4 regions of the Citrobacter freundii ATCC 8090 genome follow, and region 4 is predicted to be linked to each of the others. Evidence: predicted binding sites of a transcription regulator. Region 4 holds the regulator's gene; each other region holds the start of a gene.
The links. The regulator CRP, encoded in region 4, controls carbon source genes, mostly activating them, when cyclic AMP is high. The targets are predictions, from matches to a motif close to ATGTGANNNNNNTCACAT.

Region 1 (4,216 bases), 2.0 Mb from region 4:
CAAGGTTATTTTCGATCCAGTCCAAAATGCTATGAATAGTGATTGTGTCAGTATTGCGTCTGGACATCGTCATACCTCTTTCTGTTTACGGCAGGATTCTCTTAAGCAAGTGCTCAAGTGTGGCTACTTCATCCGCCGTTAAGTTTTTTGTTAGTTCCTGGTGCAGGTCTTGCCCTACTAATTGATGACACTGCTCGCAAATTGCTGCGCCATGATCGGTGAGTTTTACCAGCACGCCACGCTTATCATGTGGATTCGGAAGCCTTTCTATCCAGCCTTTACAGGCCAGTCTGTCCAGCATCCGCGTCAGGGCGCCAAGGTCGACAGACAGCACTTTTTTCAATTCGACAGGGGTGATGCACACCGCGCAACGGATGGAGCAGAGCACCTTGAACTGCGATGCCGTGATATCCAGCGGTGACAGATAGTCGTTTAGCAAACGATCTTTTTTCTGATTAACCATATAGATCAAACGACCCAGTGGGATGATTTCGTTAAACAGATCACTGGTGTTTTTCACAATGGTTGCCCTGGCAAGTAGTTAGTCACGGCTGATATTATTGCTTAGGCAAATATAAGTCAAACGAATGGATCCGCAAATGCCACGTTTTGCTAAATCATCAGACTAAATACCTGGCGAGTGGAATTTTAACGGTTTGATAATTATGGTTTATACGTGCGGATGAAAAATGAATCCTTACATCACGAAAATGGCTTATCTCGCGGATTTCACCGTATACTTGCCGCTGACGATTAACGCACAGGAAAGATGACATTATGATGGACTTGTTTAAAGCAATAGGACTGGGGCTGGTAGTCCTGTTACCGTTGGCAAACCCGTTAACCACCGTGGCGTTGTTCCTTGGCCTCGCCGGCAATATGAACAGCGCAGAGCGTAACCGTCAGTCACTCATGGCATCTGTCTATGTATTTGCCATTATGATGGTGGCGTACTACGCCGGGCAGGTGGTAATGAATACGTTCGGGATTTCGATTCCCGGGTTACGTATTGCGGGTGGGTTAATCGTTGCGTTTATCGGCTTTCGGATGCTGTTTCCACAGCAGAAGGCGCATGATTCTCCGGAAGCGAGAAGCAAGTCTGAAGAGCTGGAAGACGAACCGACGGCCAATATCGCCTTTGTACCGCTGGCCATGCCAAGCACTGCCGGCCCGGGGACGATTGCGATGATCATCAGCTCCGCGTCAACCGTGCGTCATGGCTCCGAATTTCCGGACTGGGTGATCATGATCGCGCCGCCGATTATTTTTGCGGTTGTCGGGATTATCCTGTGGGGCTGTTTGCGCAGTTCCGGGGGGATCATGCGGCTGGTCGGTAAAGGTGGTATCGAAGCGATTTCTCGTTTGATGGGCTTCCTGCTGGTGTGTATGGGCGTGCAGTTTATTATTAACGGCGTGCTGGAAATTATCAAAACCTACGCTTAAAATACTGTGCCCGGTAATATTTACCGGGCATATTTTTTATGAATGCTGAGGCTGTTCTTCCAGTGATACCGGCCATTTACGAAAGATAATCACCGACCATATCAACGCGGCAACGGCAGGCACTGCGCCGACGTAACCAATCGTAGACATTGACCAGTGCAAACTCACCTGATTGCCTACCAGCGCGCCAGCGCCAATACCGATATTAAAGATTCCTGAGAACAGCGCCATTGCGACGTCAGTCGCATCCGGAGCAAGCGCCAGAACTTTCACCTGCATACCCAGGCCTATCAGCATGATGGCGACGCCCCAGAAAATACTCAGGATGGCAAGGTGCATTTCGCTGTCAGCGGCGGGAAGTAACAGTACCAGGCATATCGTCAACAGGGCAATGGCACTGCTAATCAGTACGGACGCATGCAGATTACCCAGCTTACCGAAAATGACGCTACCGACAATTCCCGCACCACCCAGAACCAGCAACAGGACAGTAGCAAAGTTTGCGCTCAGGCCCGCGACGGTCTGCACGAACGGCTCGATATAGCTGTAGGCCGTATAGTGCGCGGTGACCACAATCACCGTCAGTAGATACAGACTCATCAATGCCGGGCGATGGAATAACACGGGCAGGCTTTTTAAAGAGCCGGAGTGCTCACTGGGTAGTTTGGGCAGGAGCTTAATCAGGCAAAGCAGGGTAACTAACGCCCCCATACCGATGGCGAAGAAGGTCGTGCGCCAGCCAAAATACTGACCGACGATACGCCCGATGGGCAGCCCCAATACCATCGCCAGCGCAGTGCCAGTGGCAATCAGGCTGAGAGCCTGTGCACGTTTCCCGGCAGGAGCCAGGCGAATTGCCAGCGATGCGGTGATCGACCAGAAAATAGCGTGCGCAAAGGCAATACCAATACGGCTAATTACCAACACGGTAAAATTCCATGCCAGGAAAGAGAGCACATGGCTGGCGATAAACACAACAAACAGACAGATCAGAAGTTTTCGGCGCTCTACCTGACTGGTAAGTAACATGAAGGGGAGCGACATCAGGGCAACAACCCAGGCGTAGATCGTCAGCATGATCCCGACCTGAGCGGTCTGCATATTAAAGCTTTGTGCGATGTCGGAAAGCAAACCGACAGGGACAAACTCTGTGGTATTGAAAATAAAACCGGCAATGGCAAGCGTAACTACCCGTAGCCACGCGACCTTGCGGGAAACAGTGTCTGTTGTCATATCAAATAAGAGGATTAGCTGCGAAAAGGTAAGGCCACGATCTTAAAACGTTTGCTGGCGAAAATACAATCATTTTGTGATGCGGATCTCATTTCATTGGCAGGGCGCTATAATTTGCTGCCGAACATTCCTCATATTTTTAACTATTTCAATAATAATGAAATTCCGGGCGTATGACTTCACCCGGATATACAGTTATTCATGTTCTTTGAGGATCGCCAGTTACTCCGGGCTCTGTGATAACTGAGGGTTCAACACCTCAATAAACGCTTCCAGTTGCCGCGTCATTGCACCTCTGCGCCAGACCAGCCATGTATTCAGCCAGCGCCAGTTCTCGCTTAGCGGCCAGGCGTTTACCTGATGATGCCCTGGCATGCTCTCCAGCATCGAACGCGGGATCAGTGCGATACCCGCTCCGGCAATGACGCAGGCCAGCATACCGTGATATGACTCCATTTCGTGAATGGTGCCGGGCATGGCGCGATCGGCATGAAACCAGCTTTCAAAATGGCGGCGATAGGAACAGTTGGCGCGAAAGGCGTAAATACTGCAACCGTTGACGTCGCTGGCCCGCTGAATGGGGGGATGACCGTTAGGAGTGACAATCATCATCTCTTCACGGTAGACCGGCATTCCTTCAAGGCCTGGATGGGTAATTGGGCCATCGACAAAGGCAGCGTTCAATGTACCGTCGAGCACGCCGTCCAGCATTGTGCCTGAAGGACCCGTCGCTAACGCGAACTGAATTTTGGGGTAACGCTGGTTATATTCAGCCAGCGTGGCGGGGATGCGTACTGCTGCTGTACTTTCAAGCGAGCCGAGAGAGAAGAGTCCTTGCGGCTCATCCCCGGCGACGACCATCCTGGCTTCCTCAACCAGCGCGAGGATCCGCTGGCTGTAGCGCAAAAAGTTGTGCCCGGATGGGGAAAGCCGCAGACGCTGGTTTTCACGAATAAACAGATCAACGCCCAGGTCGGCTTCAAGCTGACGTATACGGGTGGTGAGATTAGATGGCACGCGATGAACCTTCGCAGCGGCCTGCGTAATACTGCCAGTCTCCGCGACGGCATTAAACATTTCCAGCTGCGTCAGATCCATAATTTTCTCTATTCGTGAATGGTATGGTTAATATTATTCATTTTTCAGAAAGAGTAAATATGCTCATGATATAACCATACCCTGCGATAAAGAGAGGCACTTAATGACTATCACAGCAGCAACACATGCGATTTCTATTGACCCTACCAGCGGTGAAAGACTGACGGCGACGCCGTGGGCCAGCGTGGAAGAGATTGATCATGCGCTGAACCTTGCAGCGAATGGCTATAGCGAATGGAAACACACTTCCGTTGAGCACCGTGCGCAAACGCTGCGCCATATTGGGCAAGCTCTGCGCCATCGTGCGGAAGAGATGGCGCAGTGTATCTCACGTGAAATGGGTAAACCCATTAAGCAGGCGCGGGCTGAAGTCGCTAAGTCAGCTGCGTTGTGTGACTGGTACGCCGAGCATGGACCGGCGATGCTCAGTCCGGAACCCACG
Region 2 (4,216 bases), 1.3 Mb from region 4:
GAGCTAAGCGGTTACTTCGATGTGTTAGGGCGCAAGATGACCCGCCGTTTCAAAACAGAGCGTCAGCTGGCGATATTTATGGTGCTGGCAGCGGCGTTGTTGTCGACGTTTCTGACCAACGATGTTGCGCTGTTTATTGTTGTTCCGCTGACCATCACTCTGAAAAAATTGTGCGCTATTCCGGTGAATCGCCTGATTATCTTTGAGGCGCTGGCGGTTAACGCCGGATCGTTGCTCACGCCAATAGGCAATCCACAAAACATTCTGATGTGGGGACGCTCAGGCTTATCGTTTACCGCGTTTACCTGGCAAATGGCGCCGCTTGCGGGGGCCATGATGCTGACGCTGGTGGTGCTGTGCTGGTTTAGTTTCCCGAATAAAGCATTGCATTATCACACCGGTACGCGCGCACCTGACTGGCAACCGCGTCTGGTGTGGGGCTGTCTGGTGTTGTATATCATCTTCCTTGCAGCACTGGAGTTAAAACAAGAGCTGTGGGGTCTGGCGATTGTGGCGGCAGGGTTCATGGTGCTGGCTCGCCGCGTGATCCTCAGCGTAGACTGGACGCTGCTGTTGGTGTTTATGGCGATGTTCATTGATGTGCACTTGCTGACGCAGCTTCCGGCCCTGCAGGGGATAACCCACCAGATTGGCGCGCTTTCAGCGCCGGGACTTTGGCTGACCGCCATTGGCCTGTCGCAGTTTATCAGTAATGTGCCCAGTACGATTTTGCTGCTGAACTACGTCCCGCCAACGCTGCTTCTGGCCTGGGCGGTCAATGTGGGCGGCTTTGGGCTGTTGCCAGGATCGCTGGCGAATCTCATTGCGTTACGGATGGCAAACGACCGCCGGATCTGGTGGCGTTTTCATTGGTATTCGGTACCGATGCTGATATGGGCGGCGCTGGTGGGTTATGGTTTGTTGCTGATGATGTAATTGATGTGGTGTGCCGGATGGCGGCTGGCGCCTAATCCGGCCTACAGTGTTGGTAGGCCCGATAAGCGTAGCGCCATCGGGCATGTATAGCTGATTAGTTCAGGCGAACCGGCATACCAGAACGGTTCTGTACTGCCTGCTCAACGACGGCCTGATCGACGTCAGGCTGACCGGTGATGCTGGTAATGCTCTTGGTCAGGGTAATCGGTACAATTTCCCCGCCTTCGAACTGTGCTTCAGTCGTAGACAGCGGGTTATGTACTTCGATGTAACGGCTACCGTCTGGTTCGGTAGTGGCTTTTACCGGCTCATCAATAAACTGTACACGGGTGCCGACCGGCACATTTTCAAACAAGAATTTGATGTCGTCGTTACGCAGACGTACGCAACCGTGGCTGACACGTAAGCCGACGCCGAAGTTAGCATTGGTACCGTGGATAGCATACAGGCGACCGATATACAGCGCGTACAGTCCCATCGGGTTATCCGGACCAGCCGGAACAACGGCTGGCAGCGGCTCGCCTGCAGCGCGGTATTCCGCATGCATTTTCGCCGTTGGCGTCCAGGTTGGGCCTGCTTTTTTACGTTCTACTTTGGTGGTCCATTTGATTGGCGTGTCTTTGCCCAACTGGCCGATACCGATCGGCAGAACAATGACGGTGTTGGTGCCTTTCGGGTAGTAGTACAGACGCATTTCAGCGCTGTTGATAACAATACCTTCATGCACGGTATCCGGCAGGATTAACTGCTGAGGAATGTTCAGCACGGTGCCGCCTTTCGGCAGGAAGGTATCCACGCCCGGGTTGGCTTCCAGCATGTTAGACAGACCCATCTGATACTCTGCCGCAAAATACTCCAGCGGTTGGGTGTTGCCTTCAGGAATAGTAATGACCTGGTTTTGGCCAATCAAACGGCTACCATCGGTCGGCAGCGGGTACGTGACGGCTGAAGCGGTATTACAAAAACCAACTATTGCGAGTGCCGCCGCGAAAAGCGTTGTTAATTTCATATTCATATTCATGTATGCGAGATTCAGTGCCAGGCAGGCTAGTGGGTTGAGATTTATGTAGTGTTGGGCACGCATTATATGTGCAATCTGAGCAACAAGGAATTCGGATGTGTACTAAATCACATTTTTTTCCTTTTGGTTTCACTTTATCCCTTCCGCATGAAGACGCGATCTTCTTGCAGACTTATGGCATAATAAGCGGTTTGTCACATATTTCTTTCTCTTTCAGGATACGCCAGTGTTAGTTTCCAGCAACGTCACCATGCAGTTCGGCAGTAAGCCGCTGTTTGAAAATATTTCCGTCAAATTTGGCGGCGGCAACCGTTACGGCCTGATTGGCGCGAACGGTAGCGGTAAATCCACTTTTATGAAAATTCTCGGCGGCGACCTCGAACCGACGCTGGGTAACGTTTCCCTCGATCCTAACGAGCGTATCGGTAAGCTGCGCCAGGATCAATTCGCCTTTGAAGAATTCACCGTGCTTGACACCGTGATCATGGGTCACGCTGAACTGTGGGAAGTGAAGCAGGAGCGCGATCGCATTTACGCCCTGGCTGAGATGAGCGAAGAAGACGGCTATAAAGTTGCTGATCTCGAAGTTCAGTATGGCGAAATGGACGGCTACTCTGCGGAAGCGCGTGCGGGTGAACTGCTGCTGGGCGTAGGCATTCCGGTAGAACAGCATTACGGCCCGATGAGCGAAGTCGCGCCCGGCTGGAAGCTGCGTGTGCTTCTGGCGCAGGCGCTGTTCTCTAACCCGGACATTCTGCTGCTCGACGAACCAACGAACAACCTGGATATCGACACCATTCGCTGGCTGGAGCAGACGCTGAACGAGCGTGACAGCACCATGATCATCATTTCGCACGACCGTCACTTCCTGAACATGGTCTGTACACACATGGCGGATCTGGACTATGGCGAACTGCGTGTTTATCCGGGTAACTACGACGAATACATGACGGCGGCAACCCAGGCGCGTGAACGTCTGCTGGCCGATAACGCCAAGAAGAAAGCACAGATTGCCGATCTGCAATCCTTCGTCAGCCGCTTTAGCGCCAACGCGTCTAAATCTCGACAGGCGACCTCTCGTGCGCGTCAGATTGATAAGATCAAGCTCGACGAAGTGAAAGCGTCCAGCCGTCAGAACCCGTTCATCCGCTTCGAACAGGATAAGAAACTGTTCCGTAACGCGCTGGAAGTGGAAGCGCTGGCGAAAGGTTTTGATGAAGGTCCGCTGTTTAAAAACTTCAACCTGCTGCTGGAAGTAGGGGAGAAGGTTGCCATCATTGGTGCCAACGGCGTGGGTAAATCCACCATGCTGAAAACGTTGGTTGGCGATTTGCAGCCGGACAACGGTACCGTTAAGTGGTCTGAAAACGCCCAGGTGGGTTACTACGCGCAGGATCATGAATACGAGTTTGAAAACGATCTGACCGTCTTCGAATGGATGAGCCAGTGGAAACAAGAAGGCGATGATGAGCAGGTTGTGCGCAGCTTCCTTGGCCGTCTGCTGTTCAGCCAGGACGATATCAAGAAACCTGCAAAAGTGCTCTCCGGTGGTGAAAAAGGACGCATGCTTTTCGGTAAGCTGATGATGCAGAAACCGAATATCCTGGTCATGGATGAACCGACCAACCACCTGGATATGGAATCTATCGAGTCGCTGAACATGGCGCTGGAAATGTATCAGGGCACGTTGATCTTTGTTTCTCACGACCGTGAGTTCGTCAGTTCCCTGGCGACCCGCGTGATTGAGATTACGCCGGAGCGCGTGATCGACTTCACCGGCAACTACGAAGATTACCTGCGTAGTAAAGGTATTGACGGTTAATTTACCCGTCGTCTTTCGTGTTACAGGTGTGTTGGCTGCACCTGTTCACCCCGGTCACTTACTTATGTAAGCTCCCGGGGATTTACAGGCTGGTCGCCTTCCTGTAACGCGAAATACCTAGGGAAAATTATGTAAGCTACATATTAAATAATCCCCAGCGCGCGTTTACCGTGGATATTCAAATCCTCCAGCGTGAAGCGTCCTTCCCAGTTAGTTTCATAATCCTCTCGCGGGAAATCACCCGGCGATGCGCCTTTTTCCAGCGCAGCTTTCACTTTGTGGGCGTAGGCCAGATTTTTTTCGCACATCGGGGCGGCAGGGATATACATTACGTTACCCCAGCCCTGCTGATTTTCGACAGGCGCGACGGAGTGAATCACATCGCAATGCCACCACACAGAGTCTCCGGCGTCCAGTTGTGGGATGCTGGTTAACGC
Region 3 (4,216 bases), 870 kb from region 4:
GGGTATTCTGAATAAGATAGGTTTCGCAGGATTGTGTGATAAGCGTAAGCGACAGCGTATTCAATGCCTTGAGTCTGCGGTTAGCCCGCACCCAGCGCGAGGACTCCATATTCAGGTTACTACGCATCCCTTCCAGCGCCGCCGTACGCCGGACTAAATCTCCCCAGGCTTTGTCTACTTCTTCACTGTCGCCATGCTTAATGCACAGCTGCATAAGCTGATATTGCGCCACCAGCAGGCTATCCAGTTCGACATCAATCTCCTGTTTCACCGAACGGGGCGAAAAGAGCAGGTCGGCAACAATGGCACAGACAATACCCATCACAATTTCACTACAGCGTTCGAGCGCAAATTGCGGCGTCAGCAGCGGTTCAGCCTGGATAGTAATGACGATGATCAGCGCCGTATAGCCTGAAAGCCCCCAGGCATAAGAGTTTTCGATCTTCACTAACGACGAGATCCAGGTACAAAAACCGGCCCAGATACAACACACCAGGATCATCAATAGCGGGGCGCGGATCATGCTGATGATAATGATCAGGGCGGCAATACAGCCGATAAATGTCCCGACAATACGCAACATGCCTCGATAGCGGATAGCACCTGAATAAGGTTCTCCGCCAGCGGCAAAGGCTGGACCTGCCGCCACAATGGCCGCGGTCAGCACCGCCCAGCGCGGGGTCTCAAGCTGGAAGTGAAAGCCAACGAACAGCGCCAGTACAATCGCGCAGGCCAGTTTTACCGCAAAGCGGATATGCTGGTTGGCAATGGAGAAAATACTCATCGCGATTAACCAAACTCGCGCAGGCGGTGCGCCATTTTACGGAAGAAAGATTCCTGACTGGCATCGCGATCCTGCTTGCCGGTAATGACGACGGTCGCAGTCGTCCCGGCAGGCCACAAGGTTCCCTGCTGCTCATCAAGACGAATTCGCACCGGCACACGCTGCGCCAGACGCACCCATTCAAGATTGGAATCAATGGTCGCCATACCCTTGGCGTCCCGCGTGCTGCTGGCATTCGTTACGCCAGCCGCCACACTATCAACCGTGCCCTTCAGCACATTATTACTGCCAAGCGGGGTGATTTCAGCGCGATACCCAGGGCGGACGCCTTCCAGTTTGGTTTCTTCCATATACGCCAGCACATAGAAAGAATGCTGTTTGACCAACGCCACCGCCGTGGAACCGCGCGTGATAAATTCGCCGCTATAGACGTTCAGGTTAGTCACCCAGCCGTCTGCTGGCGCGCGAATAACGGTACGTTCCAGATCTAATTTCGCCAGGTCGCGGGTCGCTTGTGCCTTCGCAAGCTGGTGTAATACGGTTTGCAGGACGTTGTTTGATTGGTCAATCTCTTCACGAGACATAGCCTGCACGCCCAGTCGGTTACGACGACCGGCCTCCTGGCGTTTTTCCTGCGCCAGTACCTGATAATAGGCCACGTCAGCTTCGGCCTGCTCGAGGGCTTTCTTATAGCGTGGCTGGTCGATAGTGAACAGGATCTGATCCTTTTTCACCAGTTGGTTATCATGGATGTTAACGTTGGTAATAAGGCCCGCAACATCCGGCGCAATCGCGACGACATCGGCGCTGAAACGCGCATCACGCGTCCACGGCGACTCGGTGTAGAACACCCATGCGCGAAAAATAGCGATGAAGGCCAGAATGACCAGTATCACGGTAATGGCCGTGCGGGAGAGTTTTCTTGTTAGTGTTTTCACTTCAACCTCAAACGAACAGGCGCGTTATTAAATAGAACAGACAGCAATACAGCGCGGTGTTAAACAGAGCCGGATGCCAGACAAAATCATAGATGCCAGTCGGAACAAGCACCCGACGCACCAGCCAGAAAATCGCCAGTGACAAAAGTAATTCGAAAAAAATCGGTGGGAAGGACAGACCAAACACCACGATAACGGGAAACAGACTCATGTTGACCTTGGTAACGTAAGAGAGTGCAGATGATAGATTTTCTAGCGTATGTCACCGCAGAGAAGGGCAAGGATGAGCCAGGCGAGAGCGACATAGCCGTTATTTGAATAATAATATATTAACGTAACTGTTATGCTGTTATCTATATTATGTGATCTAAATCACTTTTAAGCCAGAGTGAACAATGGAACGATTAAAACGTATGTCGGTGTTCGCCAAAGTTGTCGAAATGGGCTCCTTCACTGCCGCCGCAAGACAGCTACAAATGAGCGTTTCATCGATAAGCCAGACGGTCTCAAAACTGGAAGATGAGCTACAGGTCAAGCTGCTAAACCGCAGCACGCGTAGCATTGGGCTAACTGAAGCCGGTAAAATATATTATCAGGGCTGCCGGAGAATGCTGCACGAAGCGCAGGATGTTCACGAGCAACTCTATGCCTTTAACAACACGCCCATCGGCACTCTGCGCATTGGCTGTTCTTCAACTATGGCACAAAATGTCCTCGCCGGATTAACCGCCACGATGCTGAAAGAGTATCCGGGATTGACGGTAAATCTGGTGACCGGCATCCCGGCCCCGGATTTAATCGCTGATGGTCTGGACGTGGTTATCCGCGTCGGCGCGTTGCAGGACTCCAGCCTGTTTTCACGCCGTTTGGGGGCTATGCCGATGGTGGTCTGCGCGGCGAAAAGCTATCTCGCACAGTTTGGCACCCCGGAGAAACCTGCCGATCTCAGCAACCACTCGTGGCTGGAATACAGCGTGCGCCCGGATAATGAATTCGAGCTTATCGCTCCGGAAGGAATTTCCACCCGCCTGATCCCAGAGGGTCGTTTTGTGACTAACGATCCGATGACATTGGTGCGCTGGCTGGCCGCAGGCGCGGGCATTGCCTATGTACCGCTGATGTGGGTGATCAATGAGATCAATCGTGGCGAAGTGGAGATTCTGCTTCCCCGCTACCAGTCGGATCCGCGTCCGGTCTATGCGCTGTATACCGAAAAAGACAAATTGCCGCTCAAGGTGCAGGTGGTGATTAACTATCTGACAGACTATTTTGTCGATGTAGCGCAGCTGTTTCAGGGAATGTACGGTCGGGGAAAAGAGAAATAAAAAAAGTGTAGGCCGGATAAGGCATTGACGCCGCATCCGGAAAGATGCCCGATGGCACTGGTGCTTATCGGGCATACATCATGATGTTATGCGGTGCCACCCACGGTCAGGTTATCCACCTTCAGCGTCGGCTGGCCCACGCCCACCGGCAGGCTCTGCCCTTCTTTACCGCACACGCCAACCCCGTTATCCAGTTTCAGGTCGTTACCCACCATCGAAATCTGCTGCATCGCTTCGATACCAGACCCAATCAGCGTCGCGCCTTTCACCGGTTTGGTGACTTTACCGTTTTCAATCAGATATGCTTCAGACGTAGAGAACACAAATTTCCCGGAGGTGATATCCACCTGGCCGCCGCCGAAGTTAGGCGCATAAATACCGTATTCAACGGATTCGATGATTTCCTGCGGCGTAGATTTCCCCGGCAGCATATAGGTGTTGGTCATACGTGGCATCGGCAGGTGCGCGTAAGATTCGCGGCGACCGTTACCCGTTGGCGCAACGCCCATCAGGCGCGCATTCAGTTTGTCCTGCATGTAGCCTTTCAGAATACCGTTTTCGATCAGCACGTTGTACTGACCCGGTGTGCCTTCATCATCAATAGCCACAGAGCCACGACGGTCCGCCATTGTGCCGTCATCCACCACGGTGCACAGTTCTGACGCTACCAGCTCCCCCATGTGACCGCTGAATACCGAGGTACCACGGCGGTTAAAGTCGCCTTCCAGACCATGACCGACCGCTTCATGCAGCAGAACGCCAGGCCAGCCAGCGCCGAGTACTACTGGCAGCGTACCAGCAGGCGCAGCTACCGCAGAGAGATTAACCAACGCCATGCGTACGGCTTCTTTCGCCCATGCGTCAGCACGAACTTCACCATCAAGGTCGCCCAGGAAATAGTCATAGCCAAAACGACCGCCGCCACCGCTGGCGCCGCGCTCGCGCTTACCGTCCTCTTCCACCTGTACGCTTACGGACAGGCGTACCAGCGGGCGAACGTCAGCGGCCAGCGTACCGTCGGTCGCTGCTACCAGGATCAGTTCATAAACACCGGTCAGGCTGGCGGTTACTTCCTGGACGCGCTTGTCGGCGGCACGCGCCACGCTGTCTACGCGGCGCAGAATATCCAGTTTCTCTTCGCGGCTCATGCTCTGCAGGGGATCAACCGA
Region 4 (4,216 bases):
CCTGTAGCTACCATATGGACAAGGGCTTTTCCCGTGTCTATCAGCGCTACCTGCTCAATTTATTGAAAGCCAACGCCTCGCGTAAGCTTGAGGCGTATCCCGGTTCGCTGCCGGTAAGCCTGGCCCAGTTGAAATCTTTGCGCCGCATTCGCGATTTTGACGATCTGATCACCGCCAAAATCCACGGTTTCGCCGATGCTATAGACTATTACCGCCAGTGCAGCGCCATGCCGTTGCTCAATCGGATCGCCAAACCAACGCTGATTATCCATGCTAAAGACGATCCGTTTATGGATCATCACGTGATCCCGAAACCGGAAAATCTGCCTTCGCAGGTGGAATATCAGCTGACTGAACATGGCGGCCACGTCGGATTTATTGGTGGCACAGTGCGCCGTCCTGAGATGTGGCTGGAATCAAGAATCCCGGACTGGCTGACAACGTATCTGGAGGCGTCATCATGATTATCCCATGGCAAGATATCTCTCCGGACGCGCTGGACAATCTGATTGAAAGCTTTGTCTTGCGTGAAGGCACCGATTACGGTGAACATGAACGCTCGCTCGAACAAAAAGTCGCCGACGTCAAACGCCAACTACAATCAGGTGAAGCCGTGCTGGTGTGGTCCGAACTGCATGAAACGGTCAACATTATGCCGAGGAAGCAGATTCACGAGTAATCCGTAGCCGCCGGCCGACTTTACTATAATTACAACCATTTCATGGAGTTGTTATGTCTGCCAAACATCCGGTGATTGCGGTAACAGGATCCAGCGGCGCGGGGACCACCACCACCAGCCTCGCGTTTCGTAAAATTTTCGCGCAGTTAAACCTGCGCGCCGCCGAGGTGGAAGGTGACAGTTTTCACCGCTATACCCGTCCGGAAATGGACATGGCGATTCGCAAAGCACGCGATGCTGGGCGGCATATCAGCTATTTCGGCCCCGAAGCTAACGACTTTGGTCTGCTGGAGCAAACCTTCATTGAATACGGCCAGACGGGCAAAGGTCAGTCGCGTAAATACCTGCACACCTACGATGAGGCCGTACCGTGGAATCAGGTTCCGGGGACATTTACGCCCTGGCAGCCGCTGCCTGAACCGACGGATGTCCTGTTCTATGAGGGACTTCACGGCGGCGTTGTCACCCCTCAGCAAAATGTGGCCCGGCATGTCGATCTGCTGGTTGGCGTGGTGCCGATCGTGAACCTGGAGTGGATCCAGAAGCTGACCCGCGATACCAGCGAGCGTGGACACTCGCGTGAAGCGGTGATGGACTCGGTGGTGCGCTCAATGGACGATTACATCAATTACATCACACCACAGTTTTCCCGTACGCATATCAACTTCCAACGCGTACCAACCGTCGATACCTCTAATCCCTTTGCCGCCAAGAGCATTCCGTCACTCGATGAAAGCTTTGTCGTGATTCATTTTCGTAATCTGGAAGGGATCGACTTCCCGTGGCTGCTGGCCATGCTGCAGGGCTCATTCATTTCTCATATCAATACGTTGGTCGTACCGGGCGGAAAAATGGGTCTGGCGATGGAATTGATTATGCTGCCGCTGGTGCAGCGACTGATGGAAGGCAAAAAGATAGAGTGATATGTGGAAAGCGCCCGATGGCGCTTCGCTTATCGGGCCTACGACTCAACATCACCCTATAGGCCGGATAAGGCAACGCCGCCATCCGGCATCAGCAATTACGCGGCAACCACTTCATAGGAGTGGGTAATATTCACCGCCTTTTCCAGCATCAGCGCCACGGAGCAATATTTTTCCGCCGAAAGATCGACCGCACGTGCGACGGACGCATCTTTCAGATCGTTACCCGTTACGATGAAATGCAGGTTGATATGGGTAAACAGGCGCGGCGCTTCATCACGACGCTCGGAGGTCAGCTTCACTTCGCAGTTGGTCACATCCTGACGACCCTTTTGCAGGATCGACACCACATCAATTGCGCTGCAACCACCCGCAGCCATTAAGACCATTTCCATCGGGCTCGGCGCTTTATCACCGGAGTTACCGTCCATCAAAATCTGGTGGCCAGAAGCGGACTCACCGAGGAAGGTCAGCCCTTCGACCCACTTAACACGTGCTTGCATATTTTATTACTCCGATGCATCAATTTTCCTGACAGATTACGCGCACACAACAAATCTCGCAACGGAAGGCGACCTGCGTCATGCTGAAGCGAGACACCAGGAGACACACGGCGAAAGCTATGCTAAAACAGTCGGGATGCTACAGTAATACATTGACGTACTGCATGTATGCAGAGGACATCACATTACAGGCCGTCGCACGTATTGACAGCCCCCTTCCCAGGTAGCGGGAAGCACATTTTTGCAAACCCAGAGACAGGATGTTTTTTGGCTCTGGAGACAGCTTATAACAGAGGATAACCGCGCATGGTGCTTGGCAAACCGCAAACAGACCCGACTCTCGAATGGTTCTTGTCTCATTGCCATATTCATAAGTACCCATCGAAGAGCACGCTGATTCACCAGGGTGAAAAAGCGGAAACGTTGTACTACATCGTTAAAGGCTCAGTGGCAGTGCTGATCAAAGATGAAGAAGGGAAAGAAATGATCCTTTCTTATCTGAATCAGGGCGATTTTATTGGTGAATTAGGCCTCTTCGAAGAAGGTCAGGAACGCAGCGCCTGGGTCCGTGCTAAAACTGCATGTGAAGTCGCTGAAATTTCCTACAAAAAATTTCGCCAATTAATCCAGGTCAATCCAGATATTCTGATGCGCCTGTCCTCTCAGATGGCTCGCCGTCTGCAGGTCACGTCTGAAAAAGTGGGCAACCTTGCCTTCCTCGACGTTACCGGTCGTATCGTGCAGACTCTGCTGAATCTGGCGAAACAGCCTGATGCGATGACCCACCCGGACGGCATGCAGATTAAAATCACCCGTCAGGAAATCGGCCAGATCGTTGGCTGCTCCCGTGAGACCGTCGGTCGTATTCTGAAGATGCTGGAAGATCAGAACCTGATCTCCGCACACGGTAAGACCATCGTCGTCTACGGCACACGTTAACCCCATCGAAGTGGCGCGTTACCCCGTAATGCGCCACTTTTGTTTGCTCCGATGTGGCGAAGACTGATATACCACCCAGAGATCAACTACGCACTACGACAAACGCTGGTGCTATGTTTACCTGTGGCCGTCGGCCTGATCATCGGTCAGCTTCATCTGGGACTCCTCTTTTCCCTCGTCCCTGCCTGCTGCAATATTGCCGGTCTTGATACCCCGCATAAGCGCTTTTTCAAACGCTTAGTGATTGGCGCGTCTTTGTTTGCCGGATGCAGTCTGATCATGCAATTACTGCTGGCACAGACTATACCGCTGCCACTGATCCTCACCGGCCTGACGCTGATTCTTGGTGTAACCGCAGAATTAGGCCCTCTGCATGCGCGACTACTACCAGCCTCGCTTATCGCGGCAATTTTCACACTCAGTCTGGCAGGTAACATGCCCGTCTGGGAGCCGCTGCTAATCTACGCGCTGGGCACATTGTGGTATGGCCTGTTCAACTGGTTCTGGTTCTGGATGTGGCGCGAGCAGCCGCTGCGTGAGTCGCTCAGCTTGTTGTACCGCGAATTAGCCGATTACTGTGAGGCCAAGTACAGCATGCTGACTCAGCATGCCGACCCAGAAAAAGCGCTGCCTCCCCTGTTGGTGCGCCAGCAAAAAGCGGTGGATTTAATTACCCAGTGCTATCAGCAAATGCATATGCTGTCGGCGCATCGCAACAACGATTATAAGCGCCTGCTACGTGCCTTTCAGGAGGCGCTCGATTTACAGGAACATATTTCCGTTAGCCTCCACCAGCCGGAAGAGGTGCAAAAGCTGGTCGAACGTAGCCACGCCGAACAAGTGATTCGCTGGAATGCGCGCACCGTTGCCGAACGCCTTCGCGTACTGGCCGATGATATTTTGTATCACCGCTTACCGACCCGTTTCTCAATGGAAAAGCAGATTGGCACGCTGGAGAAAATCGCCAACCAGCATCCGGACAATCCGGTAGGTCAATTTTGCTACTGGCACTTCAGCCGTATTGCCCGTGTGCTACGCACCCAGCGACCACTGTATGCCCGTGATTTAATGGCTGACAAGCAGCGTCGGCTGCCGCTGATCCCTGCCCTGAAAAGCTATTTGTCGTTGAAATCCCCTGCGCTGCGTAATGCCGGACGCATCAGCGTCATGTT

Region 1: G4551_RS11505 (sugar transporter) is a predicted target of CRP. The motif match lies at 2,751-2,768, and genes of this name have one in related genera.
Region 2: ldtB (L,D-transpeptidase) is a predicted target of CRP. The motif match lies at 2,053-2,070, and genes of this name have one in related genera.
Region 3: aaeR (HTH-type transcriptional activator AaeR) is a predicted target of CRP. The motif match lies at 2,083-2,100, and genes of this name have one in related genera.

What each region holds. Positions count from the first base shown of each region.
Region 1 covers NZ_CP049015.1:2,387,601-2,391,816, forward strand. The annotation lists gene marA (MDR efflux pump AcrAB transcriptional activator MarA) at 1-67, opposite strand, end outside; gene marR (multiple antibiotic resistance transcriptional regulator MarR) at 86-520, opposite strand; gene G4551_RS11500 (MarC family NAAT transporter) at 778-1,443, shown strand; gene G4551_RS11505 (sugar transporter) at 1,480-2,676, opposite strand; gene ptrR (putrescine utilization regulator PtrR) at 2,899-3,774, opposite strand; gene sad (succinate-semialdehyde dehydrogenase) at 3,878-4,216, shown strand, end outside.
Region 2 covers NZ_CP049015.1:1,682,230-1,686,445, forward strand. The annotation lists gene G4551_RS08035 (anion transporter) at 1-936, shown strand, start outside; gene ldtB (L,D-transpeptidase) at 1,031-1,951, opposite strand; gene G4551_RS08045 (ABC-F family ATPase) at 2,184-3,779, shown strand; gene G4551_RS08050 (DUF1479 domain-containing protein) at 3,923-4,216, opposite strand, start outside.
Region 3 covers NZ_CP049015.1:4,458,583-4,462,798, forward strand. The annotation lists gene aaeB (p-hydroxybenzoic acid efflux pump subunit AaeB) at 1-784, opposite strand, end outside; gene aaeA (p-hydroxybenzoic acid efflux pump subunit AaeA) at 790-1,722, opposite strand; gene aaeX (p-hydroxybenzoic acid efflux pump operon protein AaeX) at 1,730-1,933, opposite strand; gene aaeR (HTH-type transcriptional activator AaeR) at 2,118-3,047, shown strand; gene tldD (metalloprotease TldD) at 3,134-4,216, opposite strand, start outside.
Region 4 covers NZ_CP049015.1:372,507-376,722, reverse strand. The annotation lists partial or broken gene G4551_RS01765 (hydrolase) at 1-464, shown strand, start outside; gene G4551_RS01760 (YheU family protein) at 461-679, shown strand; gene G4551_RS01755 (phosphoribulokinase) at 733-1,602, shown strand; gene G4551_RS01750 (OsmC family protein) at 1,701-2,105, opposite strand; gene crp (cAMP-activated global transcriptional regulator CRP) at 2,412-3,044, shown strand; gene G4551_RS01740 (YccS/YhfK family putative transporter) at 3,096-4,216, shown strand, end outside.